DNA from 2 places in the Bacillus sp. EB106-06-01-XG163 genome. Region 2 is predicted to be linked to the other one. Evidence: predicted binding sites of a transcription regulator. Region 2 holds the regulator's gene; the other holds the start of a gene.

The links. The regulator Rex, encoded in region 2, represses fermentation and respiration genes when NADH is low (regulators of the CRP and FNR family bind a similar motif). The targets are predictions, from matches to a motif close to TTGTGAAATATTTCACAA.
Region 1: AC3WTF_RS13795 (YwiC-like family protein) is a predicted target of Rex. The motif match lies at 2,236-2,253, and genes of this name have one in related genera.

What each region holds. Positions count from the first base shown of each region.
Region 1 covers NZ_JBYTDS010000011.1:75,966-82,177, forward strand. Annotated here, with positions in the region: gene narK (nitrate transporter NarK) at 1-602, shown strand, start outside; gene fnr (fumarate/nitrate reduction transcriptional regulator Fnr) at 700-1,416, shown strand; gene AC3WTF_RS13795 (YwiC-like family protein) at 1,448-2,167, opposite strand; gene AC3WTF_RS13800 (cyclic nucleotide-binding domain-containing protein) at 2,310-2,786, shown strand; gene AC3WTF_RS13805 (nitrate reductase subunit alpha) at 2,963-6,212, shown strand, end outside.
Region 2 covers NZ_JBYTDS010000016.1:26-11,505, forward strand. Annotated here, with positions in the region: gene AC3WTF_RS16525 (ABC-F family ATP-binding cassette domain-containing protein) at 67-1,995, opposite strand; gene moaC (cyclic pyranopterin monophosphate synthase MoaC) at 2,135-2,647, shown strand; gene AC3WTF_RS16535 (redox-sensing transcriptional repressor Rex) at 2,644-3,291, shown strand; gene AC3WTF_RS16540 (twin-arginine translocase TatA/TatE family subunit) at 3,310-3,480, shown strand; gene tatC (twin-arginine translocase subunit TatC) at 3,487-4,245, shown strand; gene AC3WTF_RS16550 (YdiK family protein) at 4,284-4,475, opposite strand; gene AC3WTF_RS16555 (CPBP family intramembrane glutamic endopeptidase) at 4,472-5,206, opposite strand; gene groES (co-chaperone GroES) at 5,443-5,727, shown strand; gene groL (chaperonin GroEL) at 5,769-7,403, shown strand; gene AC3WTF_RS16570 (glycoside hydrolase domain-containing protein) at 7,728-10,013, shown strand; gene AC3WTF_RS16575 (hypothetical protein) at 10,071-10,670, shown strand; gene AC3WTF_RS16580 (hypothetical protein) at 11,393-11,480, shown strand, end outside.

The DNA of each region.
Region 1 (6,212 bases), on a different contig from region 2:
CCGTTTACCGAAATCATGTGCTGTGGATGTTGAGCCTGTTTTATTTTATTACGTTCGGCGCCTTTGTCGCCTTTACCATCTATCTTCCGAATTTTTTGGTTGAGCATTTTGGGCTGAGCCCTGCGGACGCCGGTCTGCGGACGGCCGGCTTTATTGCGGTCTCTACGCTGCTCAGGCCTGTGGGAGGGTTTCTTGCAGATAAACTGAGCCCGCTCCGCATTCTGATGTTCGTTTTCGCAGGGCTTACGCTGTCAGGGGTCATGCTGTCATTCTCCCCGACGATCGGCCTTTATGCGTTCGGATCGCTGACGGTGGCAGTCTGCTCAGGGATTGGAAACGGGACGGTATTTAAACTGGTGCCTTTCTATTTTTCGAAGCAAGCGGGGATTGCCAACGGAATTGTGTCTGCCATGGGCGGACTGGGCGGTTTTTTCCCTCCGCTGATTCTGGCAAGTGTATTTCAGGCAACAGGCCAATACGCGATCGGGTTTATGGCGCTTTCAGAGGTCGCGTTAGCCAGCTTTGTTCTTGTGATCTGGATGTATTGGCAGGAAAGAATGAAAACACATACGGAGAGAAACAGTCAGAGCCTCAATTCATAATGATCCATTCACAAGATTGTTAGTTTTTTCTGGGTGAGTGCAAATCAAGTCACGTTACAATATACATACGCAACGTGACTTTCTTCGAGGTGAGCTCATGAATATTCTCTCTGTCCGAAAATCTGATAAAGAACTTCTTTCCCGCGAACTGCATGAATTGCTGGAATCGATCAGTACGAAAAGGAAAATGAAAAAACATACTTATTTGTTTCAAGAAGGAATGGATGCAAAAGAGCTTTATCTGATTCAATCAGGACTCATTGAAATCGGCAAGCTGACGTCTGACGGAAAAGACCTGACGCTTAGAATCTGCCAAAAAAACGATATTGTCGGGGAATTGACGCTATTCACAGATGAGCCGAGATATATGCTCAGTGCGAAAGTGTTAGAGGATGGCGAGGTGCTCGTCATTAATAAAAACAAGCTGGAAAAGGAATTGATCCAAAACGGTGTTTTGACGTTTGAATTTATGAAATGGATGAGCACCCATCTTCGAAAAATCCAGTCCAAGATCAGGGACCTGCTTCTTCACGGCAAAAAAGGGGCGCTCTATTCCACCCTTATCCGCTTATCAAACAGCTACGGGGTGGAACGAAGTGACGGGATTCTGATTAACATTGTGCTGACAAATCAGGATTTGGCTAAGTTTTGCGCGGCGGCAAGGGAGAGCGTCAACCGCATGCTGGGAGACCTCCGCAAACAAGGGGTTATTTCGATAGACGAAACCGGAAAAATTATTTTGCACAAGCGGGACTATTTACGATGCGAGATCGAGTGTGAAAATTGTCCGCTTGAGATCTGCAATATTGACTGAAAAAAACAAGGGCAGCCGGTGTCCTTGTTTTTCAGCTTGTGATACATATACACATGACGGCGAAAAAGAAGCCGGCATTTACGATTTCCAGAATGCCGATCGTTTTCACCGGCCAGTCTCTTCCGTGAAAAAACCAGGCCCGCAGACTGCTTGGGATAAAAGCGAGAAACGCCCAGCCTGCCCCGAGAAAAGCCGATAAAAAGGGGAGCAAGAGGTGATATCCCCATGACCAGTATGCAAAGGTTCTGTTTTTTCTCTCCCGTATGACCGATTTCACATAAAAAGAACTCCCGACAAAAAATAAAGCGGATTGCAAGAATAGAAACCAGGCCCAGCCGTCAAGGATTCCCGCTCCCAGCCAGCAGCTCGCAAGCCCGCCTGAACAAAAGAACAGAACACCCGCAATATCATTCGTGAGCGCCCGTTCGTTTTTTCGGCGGGCATAATGCGTATGTATGAGAAACAGCGGCAATAAAAAAACGCCGATCCAGACGAGCTGCGGCCTATGATAGACAGAAATGATCAAAAAGCAGCAGGCCGGAAAACCGTAATACCATATCCACTTTTGATAGGGCTGAAGCTGTTTCTTTTTCAAAGCGAGCGAAACGGGATAAACCGTCAAGTAAAGGAACAGCCAGCCCAGAAAGAGCGGAATATGCCAGAAAACCGGGCCTCCCTTGACCATGCCGAGTAAAAATGGAATCAGCAGCATCGCCCATGCGCCGTGCTGCTTCGGAATCATCGCCTTCATCGAAACCCTCCTTTTTATTTCATTATAAGTACAAACACTCTCCTGATAAGTGACTTTTATCATACAAGCTGTGAAATACATCACTGCCGCGCGGGCTCAATCGGGCTACACTAAAGCTATCCTTAGCACAGGAGGCTTTCCTATGAATCAGTGTGACTATTTATTATTTCTGAAACAACTTCCTATGTTTAATGAAGTGCCTCTGTCCATTGTCGAAACCTTGCTGAAAAACGGGACGTTTATCCGCGGCTCATCTGGCCAATCTCCATCCTTTCTTCATTCACAATCCGTTTATATTGTATTAAAAGGCAATATCCGTTTTACGGACAGCAGGCTCCCTGAAGGGTCGCAAACCGTTGCGCTGTGGGAAAAAGGCGATGTGTTTCCGATTGATGAAAAAGGCGGGCTCTCTTTATCGCCTTTTATCTCAGTCAATGCCTCACCGGATATTCTGGTACTTCATATTCCATATTCCGTATTTAAGAAAATGATGTCTTACCATCCGCGGCTGCAAATGAACTTTTTGGCGATGCTTCAGCAAAATGTCTTCTGTTCCTATCAGTTGTTTTTGCGGTATCTGCATACATCACGGGATGAAAACGCCGAACCCGGTTCTTAAACAGAACCGGTTTTTTTATGACGCCGGGCGTCCCCATATCGTTTGAAATCCTTCCTGCTGCTCTGTGTGAACGTTTTGTGAAAAAAAGCAGAGTGTGTGACATAGTTCACAAGGTGATGCGCCGTCTCTGTTTATAGTGTACATAGCATCACCTGACTCGGAAGGAGTGAACGATCATGAAGAAAAAGAAAATGAGTCCGTTGCTCAGGAGATTAAACTATTTTTCTCCTATCGAACATCATTCAAATAACCATAGCCAAACGACAAGCGAAGATCGTGATTGGGAGAATGTATACAGAAACAGATGGCAGTACGACAAAGTCGTTCGCTCCACCCACGGCGTCAACTGCACGGGTTCTTGCAGCTGGAATATTTATGTGAAAAAAGGAATTGTCACGTGGGAAGGACAAAACTTGAATTATCCATCGACAGGCCCGGATATGCCTGATTTCGAACCGAGAGGCTGTCCGCGGGGGGCCAGTTTTTCTTGGTACATTTACAGCCCGCTCCGTGTGAAATATCCATATGTACGCGGTGTGCTGATCAATTTGTGGCGGGAAGCATTGCAGGCGCATCATAATCCGCTGGATGCCTGGAAATCGATCGTCGAAAACCCTGAAAAAGCGAAGTCCTATAAACAGGCAAGGGGGAAAGGCGGCTTTGTCCGCGCGGAATGGCCGGAGGTGCTGAAGCTGATTTCAGCCTCTCTGCTGTATACAGTGATGAAATACGGGCCTGACCGGAATGTCGGTTTTTCTCCGATCCCGGCGATGTCCATGATCAGCCACGCATCAGGTTCGCGATTCATGTCGTTAATCGGCGGCCCAATGCTCAGTTTCTATGACTGGTATGCGGATCTTCCGCCGGCGTCCCCGCAAATTTGGGGCGACCAGACGGACGTTCCGGAGAGCAGTGATTGGTACAATTCAGGCTATATCATCACATGGGGCTCCAACGTTCCGTTAACGAGAACGCCTGATGCGCATTTTCTGGCGGAAGCCCGCTATAAAGGCGCTAAAGTCATTTCGATCAGTCCCGATTTTGCGGAATCCTCAAAGTTTGCGGATGACTGGCTGAGTATCCGCCAGGGGACTGACGGGGCGCTTGCGATGGCGATGGGTCACGTCATTTTGCAGGAATTTTACGTGAACCAAGAAACTGAACGTTTTATTGAGTACGCGAAGCAATACACCGATTTTCCATTCTTCGTCACTCTTTCAAAAGAGAACGGCATGTATACAGCGGGACGGTTTCTGCATGCAAAAGACATCGGGCGGCAGACAAAAAATGATCAGTGGAAGCCGGCGGTCTGGAATGAACAGACAGGTGCGTTTGCCATACCGCAAGGCACAATGGGCTCCCGCTGGGACGGGCAGCAGAAATGGAATCTGCACATGATCGACGAAGACACCGGGGAACCGATTGAACCCCGTCTCTCCGTGCTCGGAATAGAGGACGAAATCGGCATGGTGCGCATTCCGTATTTTTCAAATGACGGAAACAAAGTGCTTGAGCGGAATCTTCCTATTAAAAAATTGGATCTGAATGGTGAAGAGACGTACGTCACGACTGTGTTTGACTTGATATTGGCCAACTACGGCGTGAACCGGGGCATCGGCGGACAATCAGCCGCATCTTATGATGATCCCCGTCCGTTCACACCTGCCTGGCAGGAACAGATTACGGGAATTAAAAGAGAAGCCGTTATACAGATTGCCAGGGAGTTTGCCCAAAATGCGATTGACACAGACGGCAGATCCATGATTATCGTAGGGGCTGGCATTAACCACTGGTTCAACTCCGACACGATTTACCGTGCGGTGTTAAATCTTGTTTTACTCGTAGGCGCCCAAGGCGTAAACGGCGGAGGCTGGGCCCATTACGTGGGGCAGGAAAAACTCCGTCCGGCTGAAGGGTGGCAGACGATTGCAACCGCAAAGGACTGGGAAGGCGTGCCTAAGCTGCAAAACGGCACTTCGTTTTTCTACTTTGCGACAGACCAGTGGCGTTATGAAGACCAGCCGATCAGTGACTTGGCTTCACCGATCGCCGCGTCGTCCCGCTACAAGCATCACGCCGATTACAATGTGCTGGCGGCGCGATTAGGGTGGCTTCCGTCTTACCCGACATTCAATCAAAACGGCATTGATCTGTACAAAGAAGCTGAGAAAGCGGGGGCGGCGACACCTGAAGACGTAGGTGCGTACGTGGCCTCACGGCTTCAAGAGAAAAAACTGAAATTCGCGATTGAAGACCCTGACAATGAAGTGAATTTCCCAAGGAATCTCTTCGTATGGCGGGCAAATCTGATCTCAAGCTCAGGGAAAGGGCATGAATATTTTCTCAAGCATCTGCTGGGGACGACGAACGGTCTGATGAATGACGACAGCGACAGCATCCGCCCTGAAGAAATCAAATGGCGGGAGCAGGCGCCGGAAGGCAAGCTCGACTTGTTAATCAATCTTGATTTTCGAATGGCGGGTACGGCGCTGTATTCCGATATCGTGCTGCCGGCGGCGACATGGTATGAAAAACACGATCTCAGCAGTACGGATATGCATCCGTTTATTCATCCATTTGCTCCGGCCATCTCGGCGCCGTGGGAATCGAAGTCAGACTGGGATATTTTTAAGGCGCTCTCAAAAGCCGTTTCCGATCTGGCGGAAGAAGTCGATATGGAGCCGGTAAAAGAGGTAGTCGCAACGCCGCTTCTCCACGACACGATGCAGGAATTGGCCCAGCCGTTCGGCAAAATCAATGACTGGAGCAAGGGTGAATGTGAAGCCATTCCGGGAAAAACGATGCCGAACATCCATGTCGTTGAACGGGATTACAAACACATTTTTCATAAAATGACCGCGCTCGGCCCTAATACGGCTTTAAAACCGAGCGGAACAAAAGGGATGAGCTGGTCGATTGCGGATGAATATGAATCACTCAAACAGAGACTGGGAGAAACTGATTCAAACAGCGTTGCCAAAGGATGCCCGAATATAAGTGAAGCGAAGCAGGCGGCGGAAGCGATTTTAACCCTGTCGTCCACCTCAAATGGAAAAGTCGCCGTGAAAGCATGGGAATCACTTGAAAACATTACCAATCTGGAGCTGAAAGACCTGGCGGAAGAGCGCGAGGAAGAATGCTTTACGTTCGAGCAAATTACAGCCCAGCCGAAAACGGTCATCACCTCTCCGGCCTTTACCGGTTCAGAAAAAGGAGGGCGCAGGTACTCGCCGTTTACGACGAATGTGGAAAAATTAATTCCGTGGCGGACGCTGACAGGCAGACAATCCTATTATGTCGATCATGAACTGATGATGGAATTCGGTGAAACGATGGCGACATTTAAACCGATCCTCCAGCACCGTCCGTTCCTAAGCAAGCGGCCTGATCAAGAGGGCAAAGAAATCGTTCTTAATTATTTGACGC
Region 2 (11,480 bases):
GCTGTTTAAAAGGTGTTTTGACCCCTGTCTCAAAAACGGGGGGCAGTCCCAGGTGCTTGACGTTTTTTATTCTTCTGAGGAGAGTTCCTCCCATTCTGCTAATAAGTTTTCGAGCTCTTGATTCAGAGCTTCATTCTCCGCATGAATGGTCTGTACCTTTTCATGATCCTGATACACGTCAGGATCGCACAGTAGCTCCTCATTGGCGCTGATTTTCTCTTCGGCGGATGAGACGGCTGTTTCAATTTCTTCAATGCGTCTCAGGCGCTGCCGTTCTTTCTTCTTCCATTCTTTTTCTTCCTCGTAAGTTCTTTTCGTATCCTGTTTAACCTTGCCGGCAGGCTGAGCCTGCTCCTTTTCCTGCCGCTTCATTTCTTCCAGTTCCAGCTGCTGGGCTTTTTTCTCGGTGTAATAGTCATAGTCTCCCAAATATTCTTCTGCATGATCAGGTGACAGCTCCAGCACTCTTGTGGCGATCCTGTTAATAAAGTAGCGGTCATGCGATACAAATAACAGTGTTCCCGGGTAGTCGATCAGGGCGTTTTCCAGCACCTCTTTACTGTCCAGGTCAAGGTGGTTTGTCGGTTCATCAAGGATGAGAAAGTTTGCTTTTTGAAGCATCAGCTTGGCAAGCGCGACTCTTGCTTTCTCCCCGCCGCTTAACGAGCGGACCGGTTTCAGGACATCGTCTCCGCTGAACAGGAAGTTGCCGAGGCATGTTCTGATCTCTTTTTCCGGCATGTCCGGATATTCATCCCACAGCTCGTCCAGCACGCGTTTGGACGAGGTCAGTTCAGCCTGCTCCTGATCATAATAGCCGATTGTGACATTGGAACCGTACGTGATCGATCCGGATTCGGGGCTGAGCGTGTTCATAATGGTTTTCAGCAAGGTTGATTTGCCGATTCCGTTCGGTCCGACGAGGGCGGCGCTTTCGCCTCTTGTAATGCCGAAGGTCAGGTTTTTCAAGAGCGGCGGCTGGCCGTCATAGCTGATGGAAACATCCTGTACGCGCAGGACGTCGTTTCCGCTCTGTTTTGTAATGTCAAAACGGAAGGCGGCTGATTTTTCATCCCCGAGCGGCTTTGCCATGACGTCCATCCGTTCAAGCTGTTTTCGTCTGCTTTGAGCTCTTTTCGTTGTAGAAGCTCTGGCCAGATTGCGGTCGACAAAATCTTGAAGCTTGGCGATTTCGTCCTGCTGTTTTTCATACAGCTTCAGGTCTTTCTCATACTGCTCAGCTTTTTGTTCTAAATAGGCGCTGTAGTTGCCGAGATATTTTTTACTTTCTGTCCGTGAGACCTCATACACTTGACTGACGACTTTATCAAGAAAGTATCTGTCGTGGGAGACGATCAGAATGGCGCCTGAATATCCCTGTAAATAATGCTCAAGCCATGTAAGCGTATCGATGTCGAGATGGTTCGTCGGTTCATCCAGAATAAGCAGATCAGGCTGGGTCAGCAGCAGTTTTCCGAGCGCAAGCCTTGTTTTCTGGCCGCCGCTCAGGCTTTGCACTTTCACGGAATCGTCAAATTTTCCGAAGCCGAGTCCGTGAAGGATAGATCGGACGTCCGCTTCATATTGATAGCCGCCTTTATCCTTGAAATCCTGCTGAAGCCTGTCATAGGTTTTCATCAGCGTCTCAAGCTCCGCGGGGGCGGCCGTGGCCATCTTTTCTTCAATAGAGCGCATCTCTTTTTCCATTGCTTTCAGGAAATCAAAAACACTCAGCAGTTCTTCTTTTATGGTAAGCTGGGATTCCAAGCCTGTGTGCTGGGCAAGATATCCCATCGTTAATTCTTTCGGTTTGATTAATTCACCCTTTTCATATGAAAGGTGACCTGCGATAATTTTAAGGAGAGTTGATTTGCCGGCTCCGTTTCTGCCTACTATGGCGATGCGATCCCGAGATCTGACTTCAAGCTTTATATTGTTTAAAATAGGATCAGCGCCAAAAGATTTGGATAGCTGATTAATTTGTAAGATCATCATATTATTTCACCTCTGTTATAATAAGTTAAGTGTAGCTTATCAACCTGCTGTCAGCAAACAATACATCAGAATTGGAACATTATAGGATAAGACATCAGGGAGAAAATAGTGTATGATCAGAAGTAAGGAGAGTTTAAATATGAATGGATTTTCTCATTTTAATGAAGAAGGCCGTGCCCGCATGGTGGATATAAGCGATAAATCTTCAACAGTCCGTACTGCCGCTGCGATATCCAGCGTACACATGAAGCATGACGTGTACAGCAGAATCAAAAACCGCGAGATCGGAAAAGGAGACGTGCTGGCTGTCGCACAGGTGGCAGGAATTATGGCCGCAAAGCAGACGTCAGCGATTATCCCGATGTGCCACCCGCTTTCTTTAAGCAGCGTCGACATTTCATTCGGCTGGGAGGAAAAGGATTCCGAAGCCGTTCTTCATATACAGGCAAGCGTAAAAACGAAAGGGAGTACAGGTGTGGAAATGGAAGCGCTAACTTCCGCTTCAGTCTGCGCTTTGACCGTTTATGACATGTGCAAGGCGCTGGATAAAGGAATGGTCATCGGCCCGACCTGCCTCATGGAAAAGACAGGAGGCAAAAACGGTGATTTTAAAAGAGATGCATCTGAGTATAAAGTGGAGGACCAATCATGAACAAGGATCAATCAAAAATTCCACAGGCGACGGCAAAACGGCTGCCGCTTTATTATCGCTTTTTAAAGAATTTACACGCGTCAGGAAAACAGCGCGTTTCATCCGCTGAACTGAGCGACGCGGTAAAAGTCGATTCGGCCACGATCCGCCGGGATTTTTCCTATTTCGGGGCGCTCGGCAAAAAAGGATACGGCTATAATGTGGATTACCTGCTGTCATTTTTCAGAAAAACACTGGATCAGGATGAAACGACGAACGTCATTTTGATCGGTGTCGGGAATTTAGGGACGGCGTTTCTTCACTATAATTTCACAAAAAATAATAACACAAAAATATCTATGGCTTTTGATGTGAATCAGAGTAAAATAGGAACTGAGGTAGGCGGTGTGCCTGTCTTTGATCTTAATGATTTAGAGCTTCACATTAAGGATGAACCCGTGGCGATTCTTACCGTTCCTGCGGTTGCCGCCCAGTCAATCACCGACCGGCTCGTGTCGCTCGGAATCAAGGGAATCCTTAACTTTACGCCGGCCCGTTTGAATGTGCCGGATCACATTCGAATTCATCATATAGATTTAGCTGTAGAGCTTCAATCATTGGTTTATTTCTTGAAGCATTATTCTGTTTTGGAAGAAATTGAATAGCGAAAGGAGGAGCTGCACATGATCGGTCCTGGAAGCCTGGCGGTTATCGGTGTGGTGGCGGTGATTATTTTCGGTCCGAAGAAGCTTCCCGAATTAGGAAAAGCGGCGGGGGACACGCTTCGTGAATTTAAGAACGCTACTAAGGGATTAGCCGGTGAAGAAGAGGAAAAAAAGAAAGAAGAACAGTAAGATAGGATGACGCGTATGAGAGTGAATCAAATGACGCTTGTGGAGCATATTGCCGAACTTCGGAAACGATTGCTGATTGTGGCGTTATCCTTTACGGTTTTCTTTATTGCCGGCTTTTTTCTGGCAAAACCTATCATTGTGTATCTTCAAAAAGCCGATGAAGTAAAAGAGCTCACCCTTAATGCTTTTAACCTGACGGATCCGCTGTTTATCTTTTTGCAGTTCGCGTTTATCATCGGCATCATTTTGACTTCGCCGATTATTCTCTATCAGATTTGGGCGTTTGTCAGCCCGGGTCTGTATGAGAAGGAGCGCAAAGTAACACTCAGCTATATTCCGATTTCGATCGTGCTGTTTGTCGGCGGTGTGTCGTTTTCTTATTATATTTTATTTCCGCTGGTCGTTGATTTTATGAAGCGGGTCTCGAATGACCTCGATGTCAACCAGGTGATCGGGATCACCGAGTACTTTCATTTTCTGCTGCAGCTGACGATTCCGTTCGGACTGCTGTTTCAGATGCCGGTGCTGATCATGTTTTTAACGAGACTCGGTGTTATCACGCCGATGTTTTTATCGAAGATCAGGAAGTACGCGTATTTTGTGCTGCTTGTGATCGCCGCGATGATTGCGCCGCCTGAGCTGCTGTCTCACTTGATGATTACCATTCCGCTTTGCATTTTATACGAGGTCAGTATCCTGATTTCAAAAGCGGCGTATCGGAAAAGGCAGACCAGCAGTGAATCCGATCAGGACGTATCAGCATAAAAAAAGCCATTTCTCAATGATGAGAAATGGCTTTTCTTTTATTTTTGATTTTTTTTCACTTTAAATGAGAAGGCGAACATTTTAAACGAGATGCTGATATTATAAGCGGCGAAAACCATCAGCAGTATGGAATAAAAAGACCACATGCTTCCCGGAGAGCTTGCGGCCAAATACGTAAAGATACAGCCGACTGCGAAATAAATCAAGCCCCAAGTCATTGGGTTCCTCATACAAACAATCCTCCAATAATTAATTGCATTTGCTCACTATGCTGTTCAATATATTTTTGGGCGGGGCCGAGCTGCATGACCACGACAATGGTATTCATCATGACATGGGCGAATATCGGCACAATAATCCGTTTCGTCTGCACATACAAGAACGCAAAGGTAAAGCCCATGGCCGTATACAGCAGCAGGTGCGTGAGGTCTTGATGCACAATGCCGAAAATGACGGAACTGATCAGTCCGGCGATAAAGAAATTCGTTTTTTCATATAATACACCGAAAATGATCTTCCGGAAAATGATTTCTTCAAGAATCGGCCCGACGATAGAAGAAACGATAATCATGAGCGGCATGGCTTTAATAATGTTAAGAATGGCTTTCGTGTTTTCGGAACCGCTGCCCACATGAAAGACATACTGCTCAATCATCCCGGCGATTCCCTGAGAAAATAAAGCGAGCCATATTCCCGCGACCGCCCAGAGAACGGACATGCCGGCGGATGCTTTCTTCCCGTTTCTTAATGTCTGCTTCGGCGCGGTTCTCAAAATCAAGAGAACGATAATCAGGCAGATAAAAAAGCTTACGACGGAATAAATCCCCTGAGCCATGGTGAGATTCGCATTCGTAGGGTGCCCGCCCGCATAGCCGAATTTGTACATTAAAGGAATGCCGATCAATGCGGAAAGCTGCATGATAACATATGTCAAAATGATATACCAATACTGTTTTCTCAAATGATATGTACTCCTTTATCCTATAAAATCAAGTTATTTGTTCTTATTGTAACACAAGTGAACTTGACGTGAAAAAAGGAGAAAATCAGTGTGAGAGAGAATCATGTAAGCGTGAAAATTTTTTATTCTTATGACTTGAAATTGGAAGTGAGATTCTTTATTATAATAACTGTGTTAGCACTCTTTAGAGCTGAGTGCTAAAATTACATATTCATACTATTGAGGAGGTTATTACATTGTTAAAGCCATTAGGTGATCGCGTTGTCATTGAACTCGTAGAATCTGAAGAAAAAACTGCCAGCGGAATCGTATTACCGGATTCTGCAAAAGAAAAGCCGCAAGAAGGCAAAATCGTGGCAGCCGGTTCAGGTCGCGTGTTGGAAAGCGGAGAGCGCGTTGCTTTAGAAATAAAAGAGGGCGACCGCATTATCTTCTCAAAATACGCCGGTACTGAAGTGAAATACGAAGGTACTGAATACTTAATCTTACGTGAAAGCGACATTTTAGCTGTTATCGGCTAAGCAAATAAATATTTTTAAAAATTCGAGGAGGTTTCGTTAACATGGCAAAAGATATTAAGTTTAGTGAAGAAGCACGCCGCGCTATGCTTCGCGGTGTCGATGCGCTTGCTGACGCTGTAAAAGTAACTTTAGGGCCAAAAGGACGCAACGTGGTTCTGGAGAAAAAATTCGGTTCTCCGTTAATTACAAATGACGGTGTGACAATCGCAAAAGAAATTGAACTTGAAGATGCGTTTGAAAACATGGGTGCGAAGCTTGTAGCTGAAGTAGCCAGCAAAACAAACGACGTTGCCGGTGACGGTACGACGACTGCGACTGTACTTGCGCAGGCTATGATCCGCGAAGGCCTTAAAAACGTAACTGCGGGGGCTAACCCTGTCGGCGTGCGTAAAGGTATGGAACAAGCCGTGACTGTAGCAATCGAAAACTTAAAAGAAATTTCTAAGCCGATCGAAGGCAAAGAGTCTATCGCTCAGGTTGCTGCGATCTCTGCTGCTGATGAGGAAGTCGGAAGCCTTATCGCTGAAGCAATGGAGCGCGTAGGAAACGACGGCGTCATCACAATCGAAGAGTCTAAAGGATTCACAACTGAGCTTGAAGTTGTGGAGGGTATGCAATTCGACCGCGGATATGCGTCTCCTTACATGGTGACTGACTCTGATAAGATGGAAGCGGTTCTTGACAATCCTTACATCTTAATCACAGACAAAAAAATCACAAACATCCAAGAAATCCTTCCTGTGCTTGAGCAAGTTGTACAGCAAGGCAAACCATTGCTTCTGATCGCTGAAGATGTTGAAGGTGAAGCGCTTGCTACACTCGTTGTCAACAAACTTCGCGGCACATTCAACGCTGTTGCCGTTAAAGCTCCTGGCTTCGGTGACCGCCGTAAAGCAATGCTTGAAGACATCTCTGTTCTTACAGGCGGAGAAGTAATCACAGAAGACTTAGGCCTTGACCTGAAATCTACTGAAATCGGACAATTGGGACGCGCTTCTAAAGTTGTGGTAACGAAAGAAAACACAACAATCGTAGAAGGCGCCGGCGACACTGAAAAAATCGCTGCACGCGTCAACCAAATCCGCGCTCAAGTGGAAGAAACAACTTCTGAATTCGACAGAGAAAAATTACAAGAGCGTCTTGCGAAACTTGCCGGCGGCGTAGCTGTCATCAAAGTCGGCGCTGCGACTGAAACTGAGCTGAAAGAGCGTAAACTTCGCATCGAAGACGCACTCAACTCAACTCGCGCAGCTGTTGAAGAAGGCATCGTATCCGGCGGTGGTACAGCGCTAGTCAACGTATACAACAAAGTCGCTGCAGTGGAAGCTGAAGGCGATGCGCAAACAGGTATCAACATCGTGCTTCGCGCGCTTGAAGAGCCGATCCGTCAAATCGCGCACAATGCTGGTCTTGAAGGATCTGTCATCGTTGAGCGCCTGAAAAACGAAAAAATCGGCGTAGGCTTCAACGCTGCAACTGGCGAATGGGTAAACATGATCGAAAAAGGTATCGTTGACCCGACAAAAGTGACACGTTCTGCTCTGCAAAACGCAGCTTCTGTAGCAGCAATGCTCTTAACAACTGAAGCCGTTGTCGCTGACAAACCGGAAGAAAACGCCGGCGGCGCAGGAATGCCTGACATGGGCGGCATGGGCGGTATGGGCGGAATGATGTAAGAAATTAAGATCCCTGTTTAGACATAAGGGTTTGCCAGATGTAACGCCATATCGAAGTCTCTCACAAGTTCAATGAATTTGTGAGGGGCTTTTTTTTATTTCTATCATTCATCTCAAATTACGAATAAATTATTCTCATTTATTCAAGTTAGCATCAAGGCATATGACTTTGTTACAAATCTTTTAAAAGGATTTACTCATAGGCGATTTGCTGATTTTTATTCTTTACATCTTTTGAAGTAAAAGTAGATACTCTTATTTTGTCATACGTTTGCCACCTTTAAATGAAAGTACTTTACTAACAAAAAATAAGGAGTGGAAACTATGGATGAAATGGTACGAAAAGTTCAACAATGGGTTAATCTTGTTTACTTGAACAAGCCAGGTTATGTGAAAATTGATGAAAATGGAAAAACAGGGTGGCCTGTGATTGAAGCTTTGATTACAGGATTACAAATTGAAGAAGGAATTACGTCAACTACTGGAACATTTGGACCAGCTACTATGGCAAAATGTCCTACATTATCAACTAAATCTAATTCTTCGAATGAAAAAACAAGAAATCAAATTATGATTCTTCAAGGTGCATTGTATTGCAAGGGATATAATCCAACTGGTTTTACAGGAACCTATGGTGATGGTACAAAGGCTGCTATAAAAAAATTTCAAACTGATGCAGGGTTGTCTAATCAAGATGGAATTGCAACTCCCATAATCTTTAAAGCGTTATTAAATATGGACGCTTTTGTAAACGTAGGAGATGCCAAAATTCGTAATATTCAACAAGAGTTGAATCGGAAATATTATAAGGTTACTGGCCTTAATCCATGTGATGGTAGATACTCCCGACAAACTAATGAGGCTTTAATTTATGCACTCCAGGTCGAAGAAGGAATAGCAGAACCAACTGGAACATTTGGACCTGCTACAAAATCAAAATGCCCAACAATTTCAATGGGGAGCACAAAAGCTAATTTTGTAAAGCTCTTACAATATGCTTTGTACTGTAATAATCGTAATCCAGGAAGATTTGATGGTATCTTCGATGAAAATATGAGAACAGCACTTATTAACTTTCAAAAATTTTCAGCATTACCTGCCGATGGAGTAGCTGGAATGCAGACCTGGGCATCTCTTTTAGTAAGCAAAGGTGACGAAGATAGGAAAGGAACAGCTTGTGATTGTGCCACACCAATTAATGCTGCCAGAGCAGCAACTTTGAAAGCCAACGGGTATACAACGGTTGGGAGATACCTTACTGGATCGTATCAGATGACGTTGCCTGAATTAGAGACTATATTTGCTGCAGGGCTTAGCGTATTTCCAATTTACGAGAGAAATTCAATTCAAGCTTCTTATTTTACAGAAACTCAAGGGGTATTCGATGCCAGAGCAGCTGTTGGTGCGGCTAAGGGATTTGGTTTTAAAGAAAATACTATTATTTATTTTACAGTAGATTATGACGCTGTTGACGGTGAGGTTACCAGTCGCATACTCCCTTATTTTAAAGCAATTAAAAGGACATTTGCCCAACTCAATAGTGGTTATCAAATTGGTATTTATGGCGCGAGAAATGTTTGTAGTCGCGTGGCCGCAGCCGGTTACTCGGTCAGTAGTTTTGTATGTGATATGTCTTCAGGATTTAGCGGTAACCGCGGCTATTCACTTCCCACTGATTGGGCATTTGACCAAATAAAGACAAGGAGTATAGGTGATGGGCCTGGGAAAATAGAGATTGATAATAATATCTCATCGGGCAAGGATAAAGGCGTTAATTCTATAGTTTATAATAAAGAAAATAGTAACAATTTTGTCTCGACTACAAATAATAAGTTCTTCGATCAATTAAAAGTTTTATATAATACAGCAGTAGATTATGTTACTGAAAAGGAAGTAAATAAACCTAATCCGGTCGGCAATATTACTCAACAGGCAAATGAATTAGTTGCCCAGTATCTAAGAAAAGATGAATATGATGGTTTATTGTGGATTTTAACAGCGGATTTTATTGACTCAGATTTTGTTAAAATAGCTGATAACGTATTGAAGGGGCAAGAAAAGAGAATCCTGATAGATCCATTTTCTAAACTGACACTAGATGTCGCACATATGATGGCCACTTTTAATGCAATAATTCATAGTTCTGTAGGAATGATACAAGATCTTGCAGGATGGGCAGGTGATTTAATTACAGTAGGGGGAGACACTGTCCGTTATAATGCTAATTATAAAACAACTTATGATGCTGCAATAGATTTAATAGGAGGTCAAATTGGTACATTTGGAATTCAAGATTTACTAGGAGATGTAGACGCTGTTAACCTTGCTATGAATACAAGTACAGGGATTACCTCACAACCAGTTTACAAGGTATTTGAAGAATACTATAATACCGGCTATAGTAGAAGATACTCTCAATTTTTTAAAAACAGATTTAATAATTCATTTGAAGCAGTTATTAAGGATGCAGAGTACTATTTAAACACCAACAATCCTGTATGTTTGGAATTTAAACATCATTTTAATGTTAAGAATTATACCCAAGAGGATGGTCAAGTAATTGCACAAGCTTTTGCAGATTGCCTTAAACAAAAAATAAAATTTGAATAATTAATTCTTCCCAAAAGTAAATCGCTGTTTTGATTTACTTTTGGGAAAAGCGTTATAATGCATATTGAGGGGGCGCATATCATTGTGATACAGTTAAAGATTATATATAAGGCAGTATTAGTAATTTTAATAAGTGCCTTTTTTTTATTGTTTAATGGATGGTATTTTCATAAATGTATTATTGATCCTCATTACTACCAATTAACAGATTTTTCGGAAGAAGATATTCAAATTTTTGAGCATTTTTATAATATTGATCTACCTTCAAACACGAAGTTTATTAAAGCTGAGCAATTTGAAACAGGGATAGGTAATTATTCTGCGATTTTGTACGTATCATTACCTGCCAAAAAGGTAAAGCCTTTAGTTTCTGACTATTCTTATATGCCTATCTTTTATAACAATAGGTATACAGTATTTTATGGTGTTAATATTACAAGCAGCAATAAGGAAACAGCACAAATTACATTTGGAGCGGACGATGGCTCGCTGAATGGTTCTTTATGGGGTAAGCAAGTAAGGAATCTCTTAGAATCGAAAGGGAAGTATATTGGCGTTTCAGATGAAACTTATGTTATTTCTGCGTTTATAATTAACATCGTTTTTATTGCATTACTTGTTTGGATCTTGAAAAAGGGAAGAAGAACTAGAGTTTGAATTAAGAAATATTTGAACTCACCAGCCATAGAATGTTGATTAGAAATAATTAAGGGGTTTGTGCGTAATTTAAATTTGTAAAGGGGAGAGTTGAGTACTCTGCCAAAAATCGCTTACCCTTAGTTTTTTGTGTGGTAATTGTACTGACACAGGGAACATTAGATCATTTTGTAAATACTTAAGGTTATCTCGGACAAAAAGAGTTTTCATCGCACAGATCTTATTAAATAATAAAACTAAGTCAATTTTAAATGCAGTTCAAGAGTATTATAATAGTCTTGTTTTTTCAGGATATAAGCTATTTTATAAAAATAAATTTAATAGTAATGAAATAATTCGAGACTTCATGCGAGTAATATTATGATTGGAGATAATCCTGATATTACAGCGGCAAGGGTAGCCCTAAGGAGTTCAATGCAAATGGAAGTCCCTTATTATACGGAAGAAAAGGGAGAAATTATTGCAAATGCTTTTGCTGATAAAATATTAGACCTTGTAGCAAGTGAATAGAAAAGTTAGAGTAGAGCACCATACATTTCAAAGCTATGAAACAAACAAGATTTTTTTCAAAAGAATCTTAAATTTGCATTAATATTAATAAATTTCTATCAAACGTATTCGTTTTTCAGGAGAAATATATGGAAAAACCTCTGTTTTTTTAGGAGAATATGTTATTATAACTGTGGATTTAAAATATTAAAAAGAAAAGAGGAATTCTAAAGATGAAAAAGTTAGTAATGACCCTGTTTACAGCAGCACTTTTGGGAGTTGCCATTTTCGCAGGTGGGTCAGAAGCATTAGCTATGGATT